Regions from separate parts of the Mesorhizobium sp. M3A.F.Ca.ET.080.04.2.1 genome, predicted to be linked through region 3. Evidence: riboswitches for the same ligand, from Rfam matches in the RefSeq annotation. Region 3 holds a riboswitch; each other region holds the start of a gene.
What was found. A riboswitch is a leader RNA that binds a small molecule or an ion and turns the genes downstream of it on or off. The one in region 3 is predicted to bind thiamine pyrophosphate.
Positions count from the first base shown of each region.

Region 1: another riboswitch for thiamine pyrophosphate. It lies ahead of thiB (thiamine ABC transporter substrate binding subunit); the one in region 3 lies ahead of thiC (phosphomethylpyrimidine synthase ThiC).
Region 2: another riboswitch for thiamine pyrophosphate. It lies ahead of thiC (phosphomethylpyrimidine synthase ThiC); the one in region 3 lies ahead of thiC (phosphomethylpyrimidine synthase ThiC).

Region 1 is NZ_CP034451.1:4,208,431-4,214,400, reverse strand. It holds gene EJ074_RS20050 (M48 family metalloprotease) at 1-653, opposite strand, end outside; gene thiQ (thiamine ABC transporter ATP-binding protein) at 871-1,656, opposite strand; gene thiP (thiamine/thiamine pyrophosphate ABC transporter permease) at 1,653-3,272, opposite strand; gene thiB (thiamine ABC transporter substrate binding subunit) at 3,516-4,526, opposite strand; TPP riboswitch at 4,570-4,683, opposite strand; gene EJ074_RS20030 (thiamine diphosphokinase) at 4,829-5,476, shown strand; gene EJ074_RS20025 (ATP-binding cassette domain-containing protein) at 5,478-5,970, shown strand, end outside.
Region 2 is NZ_CP034451.1:162,733-168,702, reverse strand. It holds gene thiO (glycine oxidase ThiO) at 1-607, opposite strand, end outside; gene thiC (phosphomethylpyrimidine synthase ThiC) at 604-2,424, opposite strand; TPP riboswitch at 2,537-2,649, opposite strand; gene EJ074_RS00775 (NAD-dependent succinate-semialdehyde dehydrogenase) at 2,871-4,349, shown strand; gene EJ074_RS00770 (beta-ketoacyl-ACP synthase III) at 4,397-5,380, opposite strand; partial or broken gene EJ074_RS00765 (adenosylmethionine--8-amino-7-oxononanoate transaminase) at 5,377-5,970, opposite strand, start outside.
Region 3 is NZ_CP034451.1:2,523,897-2,529,866, reverse strand. It holds gene EJ074_RS12150 (thiazole synthase) at 1-126, opposite strand, end outside; gene thiS (sulfur carrier protein ThiS) at 131-328, opposite strand; gene thiO (glycine oxidase ThiO) at 312-1,295, opposite strand; gene thiC (phosphomethylpyrimidine synthase ThiC) at 1,292-3,112, opposite strand; TPP riboswitch at 3,225-3,336, opposite strand; gene EJ074_RS12130 (NAD-dependent succinate-semialdehyde dehydrogenase) at 3,564-4,973, shown strand; gene EJ074_RS12125 (beta-ketoacyl-ACP synthase III) at 4,987-5,970, opposite strand; gene EJ074_RS12120 (adenosylmethionine--8-amino-7-oxononanoate transaminase) at 5,967-5,970, opposite strand, start outside.

The DNA of each region.
Region 1 (5,970 bases), 1.7 Mb from region 3:
CTGGCATCGGTGGCGCCGCTGACCGAACGGAAATCCGTATAGGCCGACATCGACTGCAGGAAACGGCCGGCGGCATAGGGGTCATAGCCCGCCTCGCCGATCGATTTGATGCCGATCGCATCGGCCTGCAGTTCCTGGTTGCGCGAGAACTGCGCCAGCTTCAGCTTGCCGCGGATCAGCGCGGCCTTGGCGGTCGGGCTGTCGCCGAGCACGTCGGAGACGACCTTGGTGGCCAGCCCCTCCTCGGCCTCGAGCTGCTGCCGCTGCAGTCCGTGATTCGCGGTGACGTGGCCCATCTCATGCGCGATGACGGCGGCGAGTTCCGAGGAATCATTGGCCAGCGCCAACAGGCCGCGCGTGACATAGAGATAGCCGCCCGGCAGCGCGAAGGCATTGACGTTGGGCGAATTGAGGATGGTGATGCGGTAGGTCTGGGTCGGGTTGGCTGACACCACGGTCAGGTTGCCGACGACCTTGGCCACCATCCGCTCGAGCTTCGGATCCGAATATTCGCCGCCATAGGTGGCCAGGATGCGCGGATGCTGCGCCTTCGCCATTTCCGCCAGCTTGGCATTGGCGACGACATTGTCGACCGTGATCGGCTTGTCGGAAGGCTGGAATCCGGATTCCTGCACATCCGGCGGCGTGAACATCTGGCAGCTCGCCAGCGCCACGGCAAAGCTGGCCAGCGCAAGGAATCGCGCCAGCGGCTTCGTCCGCACTTTCTCGATGCCGGTCGGCAGATCGGCCTCCGTTCCAAATCTCTCGGCAAATCACGGCCTATGCCGGACCAGTGTGGCCGGACCTAGCCACACTCCTCCTGACAAGGCAAGCAAACGCCGCATCGCACCCTGACGGTTTGGGCGTAAATTATGTCCGCTTCCGGGCAATATCCTGTGATCCGTTGCCCGCGCCTTCGCTCCCGATATAACGCCGGAAAGCTTCAGGTCCAGCACGATCGAAGAAATCTTCGGCCGGCCCTGTGGCTGCGACCTTACCCGCGTCGACAAAGGCCACATTCTGGCTGATTCGGCGCGCGTCTTGCGGCTGATGGGTGACGAAAAGCACCGTCATTTGCCGCTCGGCATGGATGGCGGCCACAAGATCCAGCATGTCGTCGCGCAATGCGGGGCCGAGCGACGCGAAAGGCTCGTCCAGCAGAAGCACCGGCCGGTTGCGCAACAGGACCCTCGCCAGCGCGACGCGCTGCCGCTCGCCGCCGGAAAGCTCGCGCGGCAGCCGTCTTTCCTTGCCGCCCAGGCCGACACGCGCCAGCGCCTCCGCGACTGCGGCGTGATCTCCATCTGTCAGCCGGAGCGAAGGCGAACGCCCGAGCCCGACATTGGCTTCGACCGAAAGATGGGCGAAGAGGTTGTTTTCCTGGAACACCATCGACACCGGACGAAGCGAGGGCGGCACATCCCCGACATCCACCCCGCCGATCAGAACCCTGCCCGCTCCGGGCGATTCGAAGCCGGCCACCAGATTGAGCAGCGTCGACTTGCCGGAGCCGCTCGGCCCCATGATCGCCGTGATCCTGCCGGCCTCGAACTCGGCATCAAAGCGGAAGATCGCCTCGCCATAGCTGAACGAGACGCTGTCCAGCCGCACGGCCGAGCCTTTCCCCGCCTGAATGCCGGTGGTGGCCATGGTCATGACCTTTCTTCCCGCCCCAGCCAGTCGGCGGCAACAACCAGCATCAGGCAGACGAGGCCGAGCAGCAAGGCGAGCCCCGCTGCATCGGCGGTCCGGTAGCTGCCCATGCGTGCGAACAGGAGATAGGGCAGGGTCTGCACCGAGTCGCTGCCGAACAGCGCAATCACGCCGAGATCCCCGAGCGAGAGCGCCATGGCAAAGGCAAAGCCGGTGGCCAGTGGCCGCCGGAGCGCCGGCCAGTCGATCAGGTGCAGCCGGTGCCATCCGGAAATGCCGAGCGCCAGGCAAAGCCGCTCGTGGCGTTCGCTGGCGGAATCATAGGCGGGGCGGACGGCGCGGAGGACGAACGGCATCGCCATCATTGCGTTGACGGCGACGACCATCACGGGCGCAATGGCGAAGACGTCGGTGACGCCGCGCAGCGCCAGGAACCAGCCTGCGCCGATCACGATCGGCGGCACGACCAGCACGAAGCCGGCGCCGGTGTCGGCGGCATGTTCGAGCAGGCTCATGGCGCCGCCGCGCCGCCGCAGGGCAAGCGCCCGCCGCGCCGCAACCAGCGCCAGCGAGAGCGCCACGGCAAGCAGCCCCGAAAGGAATGAGAGCCCGGCGCTGGTGAGCGTCGCGCGGCGCACCGCGTCTTCGCCCGCCAGCCGACCGAGATCCGCCTGCAGCCCCGCCAAAACGGTCGCCGCCATCGGCCCGGCGACGAACAGCAGCGCAAGCGCGATCAGGCAGGCGTTCAGCACCGTTTCGGTTTTGCCTGACGAGAGATACCGGCGCCGCGCCACCGGCAGATTGGCGTCGCCGACCGTATTGGCGCCGAGCCGCGAGAGCACGGCGATGACGAGGACGGTCAGGGCGATCTGCAGCAGCGTCAGCACCACCGCGCGGGCCGGATCGAAATCGAAGCGCAGCGCCTGGTAGATAGCGACCTCGAGTGTCGTGGCCGCCGGCCCGCCGCCCAGCGTCAGCACGATGGTGAAGGATGTGATGCACAGCATGAAGACCAGTCCGGCGACGCTCGGCAATGCCGCGCGCAATGCCGGCCACTCGATCAGCCGCAAGGCCGGCCAGCCCCCCATGCCAAGCTGGCTTGCCAGCCGCCACTGGTCGGGCGCTATGGTGCCCAGCGCTTCGAGGAACAGCCGCGTCGCCAAAGGCAGGTTGAAGAACACATGCGCGACAAGAATGCCGGACAGGCCGTAAATGCCCGGCCATTCCTGGCCGCCGAGCTTGCCCAGGACGCCGGCGAAATAGCCGGCGCGTCCATAGAGCGCCAATATGCCGAGCGCCGCGACGATGGCCGGCAGCGCCAGCGGCACGGTGAACAGCCTGAGCATCATATTTCGGCCGGGAAAGCGCGGGTGCGTGGACAGCGCCCGCGCGACCAGAAGCGCCGGTGCGACTGACAGCAGCGTCGACAGCAGCGCCTGCCACAGCGTGAAGCGGGCGACGCGGAAGAGATAGCCATCGAAGGCAGCGAATGCGCCGGACGGATCGTGGATGCCTTCGAAGATGAGGCCGGCGAAGGCGCCGCCGATGAGCAAGGCGATTGCCGCGAGGGCCAGGACGCCGGCGACGACGCGGGCCTCAGAGCGCGCGGCGGACTGCACGCTGCACCATGTGGGCAGGGCTGGCTGGCGAATGCCGCGATCCTTCGCGCCCCCCTCTGTCCTGCCGGACATCTCCCCCTCCAGGGGGGAGATTGGAAGTTCGGGCGCCCCGCCCGGTCCCGCAACGTTTAAGATTGGCGAAATCGCCGATGACAGCCAATCTCCCCCCTCGTGGGGGAGATGTCCGGTAGGACAGAGGGGGGCGCCGTAGAACACTCATCTCAGAAGGCTAGCCAAGACCAGCTACTTGCTCATCACCGCAAGCCACTCGTCCACCCAGGCCTTGCGGTTGGCTGCCACTTCCTCGGGGCTGAACAGCAAAGTCTTGGTCGGCTTGACCAGCTTGTCGAAGGCCGGGTTGAGCGGCTTGTCGGTCTTGCCGGCCGGGAACATCCAGTTGGTCTCAGGGATGATGTCCTGGAATTTCGACCCGGTCATGAAGGCGATGAACTTCTCCGCGAGCGGATTCTTCGCGCCCGTGGTCGTGATGCCCGCAACCTCGATCTGCAGGTATTCGCCCTCTTCGAACGAGGCAGCCTGGTAACGCTCGGTGTTCTCGGCAACCATGTGGTAGGCGGGCGAGGTGGTGTAGGACAGCACCATCGGCGCCTCGCCCTTGGTGAACAGGCCGTAGGCTTCGCTCCAGCCCGGCGTGACGGTGAGCACCTTGGTCTTGAGCTTGGCCCAGGCTTCCGGCGCCTTGTCGCCATAGACCGACTTCACCCACAAAAGCAGGCCGAGGCCCGGCGTCGAGGTGCGCGGATCCTGGATGACGATCTTGTCGGTGGCGCTACCCTCGACGAGTTCCTTCAGGCTCTTCGGCGGGCTCTTCAGCTTTTCGGTGTCATAGACCACGGCGAAATAGCCGTAGTCGAAGGGCACGAAAGTGTCGTCCTTCCAGCCGCCGGGCACATTCGCATCGGCTACGGCGCCGTGCGGCGCGAACAGACCGCTCGCCTTCGCCTCTGCCGTCAGGTTGGTGTCGAGACCGAGCACGACATCGGCCTTGGTGCCGGCGCCTTCGAGCTTGACGCGGTTGAGCAAGGCCACGCCGTCGGCGACCGAGACGAACTCGAGATCGCAGCCGCATTCGGCCTCGAATTCCTTCTTCACCGCCGGGCCGGGGCCCCACTCGGCGGTGAAGCTCTCATAAGTATAGATGGTGAGCTTGTCTTTCGCCTCGGCAGCGCCGACGCCTGTCAGCAGCGAAACAAGACCTGTTGCGAAAATAAGCCGGGACAGCAGTGAGCGCATCGGCGCCTCCTTCGTTGGTGTGACAAGGAATTGAGGCGCCGGATGGTCCGAAACGTCTAATCCCTCCGCCGGTACAAACCGGATCAGGTTCAGCGGGTTGGCTTGTCTGCCTCTCAGCCGGCCGCGAAAACAGCGTCCGGCACCCCGTTAGAGCGGCTGCAGACATAGGCCCGGCCGAAACGGCGCGCAAGCGGAAGTTTGCCGGGCCTCCAATGCATCACGGTTCATTCTAAAACGAGCGCCGTTCCGTTTGGATGCGCCCGGCTTCCGTTTCGCGGGCCGGGCTGGTAAGGGCGACACCCATGGGCACATTCACCATCCTGCTTGGCGGCGAGCTTGTCCGCACGCCGCGGCTCGAGCGCCAGATCGAAGGCTCGCGCCTTATCGCCGCCGACGCCGGCATCGGCCATGCCCGCATGCTCGGCCTCGTGCCGGAGCTCTGGGTCGGCGATTTCGATTCGGTGCCGGCGGACCTGCCGGACGACCTGGCCGCCGTGCCGCGAAAGATCTTTCCGACCGAAAAAGACATGACGGACGGCGAACTCGCCATCGCCGAGGCCCTCCAGCGCGGCGCCACCAGCCTGGTGCTGGCCGGCGCCTTCGGCGGCAAGCGGGCCGACCATGCCTTTTTGCATCTGGCGCTTGCGCTTCGACTGGCGGACGCGGGCACGGACCTGCTGCTGACCAGCGGCGCGCAGGAAGGCGTGCCAATCCTGCCCGGCAAAGCAGCCGGTTTCGACTATGCCGACGGCACTCTGTTCTCGGTGCTCGGCTTTTCCGATCTCGCCGGCCTGACGGTCACCGGCGCCAAATGGCCGCTGGATCGCGTCGAGGTGGCGTTCGGCTCCTCGCTCACCATATCAAACGAGGTCAGGGGGCGGCTCGGCATTGCGCTCGAACGTGGCCGGGCTCTGCTTCTCGCCCACCCCTATCCTCTTCCCGAAAGCTGACATGGCGCCGCCTCTCCTCAATCTCGACGGCATCGTCCTGACCTTCGGCGGCGCGCCGCTGCTCGGCGGCGCGGCGCTCAGCGCTTCCGCCGGCGAGAAGATCGCGCTGGTCGGCCGCAACGGCTCGGGCAAGTCGACCTTGCTCAAGATCGCCGCCGGGCTGATCGAGCCGCAGGACGGCGAGGTGTTCCGCCAGCCCTCGGCGACCGTTCGCTACCTGCCGCAGATGCCCGACATGGATGGCTTCGCCAGCGTGCGCGCCTATGTCGAGGCGGGCCTCGGGCCGGCCGACGACCCGCACCGCGCCACCTATCTCATGGAGCATCTCGGCCTCACCGGAGAGGAGCGGCCGAACGACCTTTCCGGCGGCGAGGCCCGCCGCGCGGCACTCGCCCGCGCGATGGCGCCCGAGCCCGACATCCTGCTGCTCGACGAGCCGACCAACCATCTCGACCTGTCGGTCATCGAATGGCTGGAGGAGGAGCTCGCCCGCA
Region 2 (5,970 bases), 2.4 Mb from region 3:
GGGCCAGCGAGACCTCGTCCGTTCGCAGCATCAGCATCTCGCCGCGCACGCCACGCAGCTCCGGTCGCCTGTCGGCGATGCCGGCGCAGTCTACCTCGATTTCCGAAGATGCAGGCGCCAGGCCGCGGCCGAACTCCAGGCGCACGCCCATCCCGCGCAGCTTGTCGCTGAGGGAAAGCATCGCCTTGCGCGGGTCGAGATGCGCTTCCTGAGCGAAGTACAACCCACGTCCGAACCGGCCTTGGAGGGCCGGTTCGAGAGCCGCGATCTCACCGGCGCCGAGCTGCCTGAAACCGGACGTGCGGCGCCCGAACCGGTCCAACTCACGAGCGTCGCGGGCAGGAGCCAGCACCAGCGTGCCGCGGCGCGAGACATGGCCGGGCAAGGCCGCGTTCCACCAGTCGGCGGCGCGGCGCCCGAGCGTCAGCACCGCCTCTTCGGCGCTCTCGCGCTCGCACCAAGGCGCGAGCATGCCGCCGGCCTGCCAGGAGGCGTTGCCGGCGATCTCCATGCGCTTCTCGGTGACGGTCACCTCGGCGCCGCGCGTTGCCAGCTCGTGCGCGAGCGTCAACCCGGCAACGCCTGCGCCGCGAATGAGCACCTTCATGGCCGGCCGGTGCTCTCCGATGCGTTGTCGAGCGGTATGTAGAGATCGCCGCCGTCCCGGTACTTCGCCGCCATGGCCGCAAGCCCTTCCTTCTGCGCTTCCGCGCGGATGTCGTGCGAAATCCGCATCGAGCAGAATTTGGGGCCGCACATCGAGCAGAAATGCGCCACCTTGTGCGCCTCCTTGGGCAGGGTTTCGTCATGGAAGGCGCGCGCCGTCTCGGGATCGAGCGACAGGTTGAACTGGTCCTCCCACCGGAACTCGAAACGCGCCCGCGACAGCGCGTCGTCCCTGATCTTGGCGGCCGGATGGCCCTTGGCCAGATCCGCGGCATGGGCGGCGATCTTGTAGGTGATGACGCCTGTCTTGACGTCGTCGCGGTCCGGCAGGCCGAGATGCTCCTTCGGCGTGACGTAGCAGAGCATCGCCGTTCCGAACCAGCCGATCATCGCAGCGCCGATGCCCGATGTGATGTGATCATAGCCGGGCGCGATGTCGGTGGTGAGCGGTCCAAGCGTGTAGAACGGCGCCTCGCCGCAGACCGCGAGCTGCTTGTCCATGTTCTCCTTGATCTTGTGCATGGGCACGTGGCCGGGGCCCTCGATCATCACTTGGCAGTCCTTGGCCCAGGCGATCTTGGTGAGTTCTCCCAGCGTTTCCAGTTCGGCGAATTGGGCCGCGTCGTTGGCGTCGGCGATCGAGCCGGGGCGAAGACCGTCGCCGAGCGAGAACGCCACGTCATAGGCCCTGGCGATGTCGCAGATCTCCTCGAAATGCTCGTAGAGAAAACTCTCCTGGTGGTGATGCAGGCACCACTTGGCCATGATCGAGCCGCCGCGCGATACGATGCCGGTGACGCGGTCGACGGTCAGCGGGATATAGGGCAGGCGCACGCCGGCATGGATCGTGAAATAGTCCACGCCCTGCTCGGCCTGCTCGATGAGGGTGTCGCGGAACACCTCCCAGGTCAGTTCCTCGGCGACCCCGCCGACTTTCTCCAGCGCCTGATAGATCGGCACCGTGCCGATCGGCACCGGCGAGTTGCGCACGATCCAGTCGCGGATGTTGTGGATGTTGCGCCCGGTCGAGAGGTCCATCACCGTATCGGCGCCCCAGCGGATCGCCCACACCATCTTCTCGACCTCCTCGGCCATCGACGAGGTGACGGCGGAGTTGCCGATATTGGCGTTGATCTTGACCAGGAAATTGCGGCCGATGATCATCGGCTCGCTTTCGGGATGGTTGATGTTGGACGGGATGATGGCGCGTCCGCGCGCCACCTCGTCGCGCACGAATTCCGGCGTGACGAAATCCGGGATCGCGGCGCCGAAGCTCTCGCCGTCGCGGCGAAGTTTCGAACGCAACTGCTCCCGGCCGAGGTTCTCGCGGATGGCGACGAACTCCATCTCAGGCGTAATCATGCCGGCGCGCGCATAGGCGAGCTGGGTGACGGCGCGGCCGCCGACGGCGCGGAACGGCCTGTTGTGCACCGGGAACTCCGGCGTCAGCCGATCGGCCGAGACGAAGCCGTTGTCCTCGGGCTTGATCGTGCGGCCCTCGTAGCGCTCGACGTCGCCGCGTGCCTCGACCCATGTCTCGCGCAACCGCGGCAAGCCGCGCTCGATATCGGTTTTGACCGCCGCATCAGTGTAGGGACCGGACGAGTCATAGACCGTGACCGGCGGCTCGCCGGCGCTCGGGTGGACCGAGATCTCGCGCATCGGCACCCGCAGATCGGGGTGAAGCTGGCCAGGCTTGTGGACCTTCTTCGAAGCGGGCAATTCGCCGACGGTGACGGTCGGGGTGTGGGCATTCATGAGTGAGCCTCCTTGCTCGAGTGCAACGGAGACCCAGTCCACGCGATGAGGAGGAAGTGACGCTTCGCGCAGGATGCGGGCACTGCCCGAATACCGAAGCCGGATTTCCGACCCGCGAAACCTCGCACCGTCCCTACGCCAGTATGAACTGGATCAGGTTCAACGGGTCACTGCGCGCTATTAGCAGTATCTCAGCCCCTTGCCGGGACTCCCCTGGTGAGGCGTCTAGGTTGGACGATGCGAAGTCGCTCTGTCAACTCTTGTGACGGCGGTCCTGTTCGACAATCGGCTGCCTGCATCAAGGTTGGATTGAAATCCGAAGGCATTGTTGCCCAGATTGGGCAAAAAACGATGCGCTGGACAAATGCCGAGTGTCACGCTGCAGCTACGCTGCTTTCCGCGATGTTTCTAAGACGAGATGTCGCCTTATCCTGAGGAGCTCTTCTGTGCCGGGCATAAACAGTTCTCTGCTTCGCCATCTCAAACAACCGGAGCGGTTTGCCGCGCTGGATCGCTTGGCACGCCAAGGCGATCGGTGGGATGGAAGCGTCTTCCAGGTCTTCAATCCCTCGACTAGCGAATTGCTCGCCGAACTCCCCGATATGGGCGCGGAGCAAACGAAGGCTGCAATCGACAGGGCCTATGTCGCGCAAGCCAAATGGGCAGCTTTGACGGCCCGGGATCGTAGCGACACATTGTGGCGCTGGCACCAGCTGATCCTCGATCACACCGATGACCTGGCTGCAATCCTGACCGCCGAAATGGGCAAGCCGCTGCCTGAAGCAATATCGGAAGTCTCACATGCCGCCGCTTACCTGCAATGGTACGCGGAAGAAGCCAATCGGATCTACGGCGAGACGATTTCCGCGCCTTCGACAGATCGGCGCATGCTGGTCATCAAGCAGCCGATTGGCGTCGTTGGCACCATTACGCCCTGGAACTTTCCCGCTTCGATGGTGGCCCGCAAGATTTCACCGGCACTCGCGGCCGGATGCGCGATCATCCTGAAACCGGCCGAGCAAACCCCGCTCGTCGCCGGCGCGATGTTCGCGCTGGCGGCGGAGGCAGGCTTCCCCGAGGGTGTCGTAAATTTGATCTATGCCTCGGAAGGTGCCGCGGTCGGGCGTGAGCTCTGCGCCAATCCGAAAGTGCGCAAGATCAGTTTCACCGGTTCGACCGAAGTCGGGCGGCTGCTCATGCGCCAGTGCTCGGATCAGGTCAAGAAAGTCAGCCTCGAACTCGGCGGGAACGCGCCGTTCATCGTCTTCGACGACGCCGATGTCGATGCTGCCGTCGATGGTGCGATCCAGGCAAAGTTTCGAAATGCCGGGCAGACCTGCGTGTCCGCCAACCGGCTCTATGTGCAATCCGGCGTGCATGACGAATTCGCCGAGAAATTTGCCGCACGGGTTCGCTCGCTCTCGGTTGGCGACGGCTTCAAACCGGGTGTCGCCATCGGACCGTTGATCGACACCCACGCGCTCCTCAAGATCGAGGCTCATATTGCCGACGCGATCGGGAAGGGCGGAGCGATCCGCTGCGGCGGAAGCCCGGCAGCTCACGGCGGTACCTTTTTCGAGCCGACCGTGCTGACGGGCATCACCAGTGAAATGCTGCTCGCGCAGGAAGAGACTTTCGGGCCGCTCGCGCCGATCATCCGTTTTGAGAATCCCGATGAGGTGGTGCGCGAGGCCAATGATACGATCTACGGTCTCGCCGCCTATTTCTATGCCTCCAATCTGAAGCGCGTCTGGCATGTGGCCGAGGCACTCGAATACGGCATGATCGGCATCAACACCGGCCGGATGTCATCGGAAGCCGCTCCCTTCGGTGGCATGAAGCAATCAGGGATTGGTCGCGAAGGCTCCCGACATGGCTTGGAGGAGTATCTCGAGATGAAGTATCTCTGCATGGGCGGAATCTAGGTCAAGACGCCGTGGACCACACTTAGCCATTGGGCATCGGCCAAAGGCTAAACGCCAACCACCAGCGCTCCGCCGATAAGCCCTGCGCCGGCCGAGGCCAGCAGCAGTTTCTCACCCGGCCGAAGAGGGTTGGTGCTGTGAGCAATCGACAGCGACAGGGGGATTGTTGCAGCCGACGAGTTGCCATAGTCGGCGATGGTCTTGACGATGCGCTCGTCCTCGATGCCGAGCGACTTGCCGACGGCGTTGAATATACGGGCGTTCGCCTGGTGCGGCACGAAGCGGGCGACATCCGGCGCCGCAAGGTCGGCCGCCTCCAGCGCCTCTAAGGAACAGCGGCTCATCATCTCCACCGCCTTGGCGAAGACTTCGCGGCCGTTCGCGATGGTCATGCGGGTTTCGGCGATGTCGATCTCTTCCGAGAAGGGGCGGTTGCTGCCGCCCGCCGGGATATGGATCAGGTCATAACCGGACCCATCCGAGGCGAAAGAGGAACCGAGTATGCCGTGGCCGGGATCACTTGACGGGGCGAGCACCACCGCGCCGGCAGCATCGGCGAACAGCACCGCGCTTGCCCGCTCGGCCGGATTGATCCGACGGCTCAGTATGTTGGCCGCAATGACGACGGCCGGCCTGTTGTGCAGGCGCACGAAGCCGTCGGCGAAGGCCATGGCGTAGATGAATCCCGCGCAGGCGCCGGCGAGGTCGATCCCGCCGGCCCTTTCGAGGCCGAGCCTGTGCGCCACCAGCGGCGCGCTCGGCGGCAGCAGATGATCCGGCGTCGATGTGGCGAGCAGAAGCAGGCCGATGGCCTTGCGATCGATGCCGGCGGCCTTGAGCGCCATGTCTCCCGCCTTGGCCGCCAGTCCGGACAGCGTGTCGCCGGGCTCCGCCCAGAAACGCGAGCGGATGCCGGTGCGCCCCTCGATCCAACCCGCCTCCAGCCCGAGGCTTGCCTCGATCTCGGCATTGCCGACGCTGCGCGCCGGCACGGAATGGCCAAAGCCTATGATGCGCGCCGTGTGGTTCATCTCTTGTCGCCCGCAAGACTGGCTGCCTCGTCGATAGCGTCGTAAAGCCGGTCGAGATCGCCCGACGTACACAGTATGGCGGCAGCACGTAGATGACGTTGCCGAGCGGTCTCACGAGCAATCCGCGATCGAGGAAGAAGGCGCGCAGCCTCGGCCCGACCTCGGCCAGATAGCCGGCATTGCCGACTCTGAGGTCGAGCGCGGCGATGGTGCCGGCCGTGCGCGCATTCTCGAAACGCGGATCCTGGCTGAACCGCGTAACCTTTTCCGCCTGCATCCGCGACAGGGCGGCCACGCGTTCCGCCACGGGTTCGTGACGCCAGATGCCGACATTTGCGAGCGCTGCCGCGCAGGCGATCGGGTTTGCCGTGTAGGAACTCGAATGAAAGAAGGTCCTGGCCCGGTCGCCGGAGTAATGCGCTCGGAAGATCGCATCGGTGGCAAGCGTCGCCGCGAGCGGCAGCGAGCCGCCCGTCAGCCCCTTGGACGTGCACAATATGTCGGGTGCGATCGCTGCCTGATCGCAGGCGAAGATCGTGCCGGTGCGGCCCCAGCCGGTCATCACTTCGTCGGCGATGAACAGTGTTCCG
Region 3 (5,970 bases):
GAGCGACACGGTGACGATCTCCGTGGCGGACGCCTTGATCGCCTCGGCCATGATGGCAGGCGAGGGGTAGAGCGCGGTGCCAAGCAGAAGGCGGGACGAGAATTTATGTCCATAGAGGTCGAGCATTGGATCAGCCCCCCTTCATCGGCGAGAGGATTTCGATGCGGTCGCCATCGCTGAGACGGCAGCGGTCGCGTTCCCTGGCAGGCACGACGTCGCCGTTCCTCGCCGTGGCGAGCCAGCTGCCCTGGAAGTCAAGTTCGCTGAGCAGCGCGGCAAGCGTTTCGGCCGCGACTTCATGGGTTTGGCCGTTAACGATGAGCTTCAAGGGCAAACTCCTTTGCTGCCGGATTTCCCAGGATGAGGTCGGCTGCCTGTCGCGCCATGGCCGGCGCGAGCAGGAAGCCGTGGCGGTAGAGGCCGTTGATGCGAATGTGCCCCCCGTCGCGCTCGACGCGCGGCAGGTTGTCGGCGAATGCAGGACGCACGCCGACGCCTGTCTCGACCAGTTCGGCCTCGCCGAAGGCGGGATGCAGCGTGTAGGCTGCGCTGAGCAGCTCCATGCTCGAGCGCACGGTGATCGGGCCATCGGCATCGCACTCGATCATCGTCGCGCCGACCATGAACAGGTTCTGCTCGCGCGGCACGACATAGACGGGGATGCGCGGATGCAGCAGCCGCACCGGGCGGGCCAGCGAGACCTCGTCCGTTCGCAGCATCAGCATCTCGCCGCGCACGCCACGCAGCTCCGGTCGCCTGTCGGCGATGCCGGCGCAGTCTACCTCGATTTCCGAAGATGCAGGCGCCAGGCCGCGGCCGAACTCCAGGCGCACGCCCATCCCGCGCAGCTTGTCGCTGAGGGAAAGCATCGCCTTGCGCGGGTCGAGATGCGCTTCCTGAGCGAAGTACAACCCACGTCCGAACCGGCCTTGGAGGGCCGGTTCGAGAGCCGCGATCTCACCGGCGCCGAGCTGCCTGAAACCGGACGTGCGGCGCCCGAACCGGTCCAACTCACGAGCGTCGCGGGCAGGAGCCAGCACCAGCGTGCCGCGGCGCGAGACATGGCCGGGCAAGGCCGCGTTCCACCAGTCGGCGGCGCGGCGCCCGAGCGTCAGCACCGCCTCTTCGGCGCTCTCGCGCTCGCACCAAGGCGCGAGCATGCCGCCTGCCTGCCAGGAGGCGTTGCCGGCGATCTCCATGCGCTTCTCGGTGACGGTCACCTCGGCGCCGCGCGTTGCCAGCTCGTGCGCGAGCGTCAACCCGGCAACGCCTGCGCCGCGAATGAGCACCTTCATGGCCGGCCGGTGCTCTCCGATGCGTTGTCGAGCGGTATGTAGAGATCGCCGCCGTCCCGGTACTTCGCCGCCATGGCCGCAAGCCCTTCCTTCTGCGCTTCCGCGCGGATGTCGTGCGAAATCCGCATCGAGCAGAATTTGGGGCCGCACATCGAGCAGAAATGCGCCACCTTGTGCGCCTCCTTGGGCAGGGTTTCGTCATGGAAGGCGCGCGCCGTCTCGGGATCGAGCGACAGGTTGAACTGGTCCTCCCACCGGAACTCGAAACGCGCCCGCGACAGCGCGTCGTCCCTGATCTTGGCGGCCGGATGGCCCTTGGCCAGATCCGCGGCATGGGCGGCGATCTTGTAGGTGATGACGCCTGTCTTGACGTCGTCGCGGTCCGGCAGGCCGAGATGCTCCTTCGGCGTGACGTAGCAGAGCATCGCCGTTCCGAACCAGCCGATCATCGCAGCGCCGATGCCCGATGTGATGTGATCATAGCCGGGCGCGATGTCGGTGGTGAGCGGTCCAAGCGTGTAGAACGGCGCCTCGCCGCAGACCGCGAGCTGCTTGTCCATGTTCTCCTTGATCTTGTGCATGGGCACGTGGCCGGGGCCCTCGATCATCACTTGGCAGTCCTTGGCCCAGGCGATCTTGGTGAGTTCTCCCAGCGTTTCCAGTTCGGCGAATTGGGCCGCGTCGTTGGCGTCGGCGATCGAGCCGGGGCGAAGACCGTCGCCGAGCGAGAACGCCACGTCATAGGCCCTGGCGATGTCGCAGATCTCCTCGAAATGCTCGTAGAGAAAACTCTCCTGGTGGTGATGCAGGCACCACTTGGCCATGATCGAGCCGCCGCGCGATACGATGCCGGTGACGCGGTCGACGGTCAGCGGGATATAGGGCAGGCGCACGCCGGCATGGATCGTGAAATAGTCCACGCCCTGCTCGGCCTGCTCGATGAGGGTGTCGCGGAACACCTCCCAGGTCAGTTCCTCGGCGACCCCGCCGACTTTCTCCAGCGCCTGATAGATCGGCACCGTGCCGATCGGCACCGGCGAGTTGCGCACGATCCAGTCGCGGATGTTGTGGATGTTGCGCCCGGTCGAGAGGTCCATCACCGTGTCGGCGCCCCAGCGGATCGCCCACACCATCTTCTCGACCTCCTCGGCCATCGACGAGGTGACGGCGGAGTTGCCGATATTGGCGTTGATCTTGACCAGGAAATTGCGGCCGATGATCATCGGCTCGCTTTCGGGATGGTTGATGTTGGACGGGATGATGGCGCGTCCGCGCGCCACCTCGTCGCGCACGAATTCCGGCGTGACGAAATCCGGGATCGCGGCGCCGAAGCTCTCGCCGTCGCGGCGAAGTTTCGAACGCAACTGCTCCCGGCCGAGGTTCTCGCGGATGGCGACGAACTCCATCTCAGGCGTAATCATGCCGGCGCGCGCATAGGCGAGCTGGGTGACGGCGCGGCCGCCGGCCGCGCGCAACGGCCTGTTGTGCACCGGGAACTCCGGCGTCAGCCGATCGGCCGAGACGAAGCCGTTGTCCTCGGGCTTGATCGTGCGGCCCTCGTAGCGCTCGACGTCGCCGCGTGCCTCGACCCATGTCTCGCGCAACCGCGGCAAGCCGCGCTCGATATCGGTTTTCACCGAGGCATCGGTATAGGCACCGGACGAGTCGTAGACCGTGACCGGCGGCTCGCCGGCGCTTGGGTGGACCGAGATTTCGCGCATCGGCACCCGCAGTTCCGGATGAAGCTGGCCCGGTTTGTGGACCTTCTTGGAAGCGGGCAGTTCGCCGACGGTGACGGTCGGAGTGTGGGCATTCATGAGTGAGCCTCCTTGCTCGAGTGCAACGGAGACCCAGTTCACGCGATGAGGAGGAAGTGACGCTTCGCTTAGGATGCGGGCATTGCCCGAATGCCGAAGCCGGATTGCCGACCCGCGAAGCCTCGCACCGTCCCTACGCCAGTATGAACTGGATCAGGTTCAACGGGTCACTGCGCGCGATAGCAGTATCTCAGCCCCTTGCCGGGACTCCCCTGGTGAGGTGCGCAGGTTGGACGATGCGACGCTGCCCTGTCAACTCAAGTGCGTCCTGTTTCGACAATCGGCTGCCGGCCAGGTTCGACAAAAATGGTGACGCTGGGATAAATGCCGGGTGTCGCGCTGCGGCTATGTTGCGTCCAGCGATATCCTAAGGAGCTTTTCCGTGTCGGGCATAAAGAGTTCGCTGCTTCGCCATCTCAAACAACCGGGCCTGTTCGCGACACTGGATCGCATGGCATCCGGGGGAGAGCAGGGGGATCGGAGCGCGTTCAAGGTCTTCAACCCCTCGACCGGCGAATTGCTTGCCGAGCTTCCCGATATGGGCGTCGAGCAAACGAAGGCCGCGATCGACAGGGCCTATGTCGCGCAAGCCAGATGGGCAGCTCTCACCGCCCGGGACCGCAGCGACACATTGTGGCGCTGGCACCAACTGATTCTTGATCACACCGATGATCTCGCTGCGATCCTGACCGCCGAGATGGGTAAGCCGCTGCCCGAGGCAGTATCGGAAGTCTCGCACGCCGCCGCCTACTTGCAGTGGTATGCGGAAGAAGCCAATCGCATCTACGGCGAGACGATTTCTGCTCCTTCGACGGATCGGCGCATGCTGGTGATCAAGCAGCCGATCGGCGTCGTCGGCACCATTACGCCCTGGAATTTTCCTGCTTCGATGGTGGCCCGCAAGATTTCACCGGCGCTGGCAGCCGGTTGCGCGATCGTGCTGAAACCGGCTGAGCAGACCCCGCTCGTCGCCGGCGCGATGTTCGCGCTGGCGGCGGAGGCGGGTTTCCCCGACGGCGTCGTGAATTTGATCTATGCCTCGGAAGGTGCAGCGGTCGGGCGCGAACTCTGCACCAATCCAAAAGTGCGCAAGATCAGCTTCACGGGCTCGACTGAAGTCGGGCGGCTGCTGATGCGCCAGTGCTCGGATCAGGTTAAGAAAGTCAGCCTCGAACTGGGCGGGAACGCGCCGTTCATCGTCTTTGATGATGCCGATGTCGATGCTGCCGTCGATGGCGCGATCCAGGCAAAGTTTCGCAATGCCGGGCAGACCTGCGTTTCCGCCAATCGGCTCTATGTGCAATCGGGCGTGCACGACGAATTCGCCGAGAAATTTGCCGCACGGGTTCGCTCGCTCTCGGTTGGCGACGGCTTCAGACCGGGTGTCGCCATCGGACCGTTGATCGACACCCATGCGCTCCTCAAGATCGAGGCTCATATTGCCGACGCGATCGGGAAGGGCGGAGCGATCTGCTGCGGCGGAAGCCGGGCGGGTCACGGCGGCACTTTTTTCGAGCCGACGGTTCTGACGGGCATCACCAGTGAAATGCTGCTCGCCCAGGAAGAGACCTTCGGGCCGCTCGCGCCGATCATCCGTTTCGAGGACCCCGATCAGGTGGTGCGCGAGGCCAATGATACGATATACGGCCTCGCCGCCTATTTCTATGCCTCCAATCTCAAACGCGTCTGGCATGTGGCCGAGGCGCTCGAATACGGCATGATCGGCATCAACACCGGCCGGATGTCATCGGAAGCCGCTCCCTTTGGCGGCATGAAGCAATCGGGGATCGGTCGCGAAGGCTCGCGACACGGCTTGGAGGAGTACCTCGAGATGAAGTATCTCTGTATGGGTGGACTCTAGCTCCAGTCCAAAGCTAAGCGCCAACCACCAGTGCCCCGCCGATAAGCCCCGCGCCGGCCGCCGTCAGCAGCAGCTTCTCGCCCGGCCGAAGAGGGTTGGCGCTGTGGGCGACCGACAGCGACAGGGGGATCGTTGCGGCCGACGAGTTGCCATAGTCGGCGATGGTCTTGACCATGCGCTCGTCCGCGATACCGAGCGACTTGCCGACGGCGTTGAAGATGCGGGCATTCGCCTGGTGCGGCACGAAGCGGGCGACGTCCGGCACCGAGACACCCGCCGCCGCCAGCGCCTCGAGCGAGCAAGTTCTCATCATCTCCACCGCCTTGGCGAAGACGTCGCGGCCGTTGGCGATGGTCATGCGGGTTTCGACGACGCCGATCTCGTCGGCGAACGGCCTGTTGCTGCCGCCGGCCGGGATGTGGATCAGGCCGTAAGCGGACCCATCCGAGGCAAAGGAAGAACCGAGTATGCCGTGGCTGGGATCGCCTGACGGGGCGAGCACCACCGCACCGGCGGCGTCGGCGAACAGCACGGCGCTGGCGCGCTCGTCCGGATTGATCCGACGGCTCAAGATGTTGGCGGCGATCACGATGGCCGGCTTGTTGTGCAGGCGCACGAAGCCGTCGGCGAAGGTCATGGCGTAGATGAACCCCGCGCAGGCGCCGGCGAGGTCGCCCCCGCCGGCCCTTTCAAGGCCGAGCCTGTGCGCCACCAGTGGCGCGCTGGGCGGTAAGAGATGATCCGGTGTCGAAGTCGCCAGCAGCAGCAGGCCCATCTCCTTGCGCTCGATGCCGGCCACCTCAAGCGCCATGTCGCCAGCCTTGGCTGCAAGCCCGGACAACGTGTCGCCGGGCTCCGCCCAGAAACGCGTGCGGATGCCGGTGCGCCCCTCGATCCAGCCTGCCTCCAGCCCGAGGCTTGCCTCGATCTCGGCATTGCCGACTTTTCGAGCCGGCACGTGATGGCCAAACCCGATGATGCGCGCCGTGCGATTCAT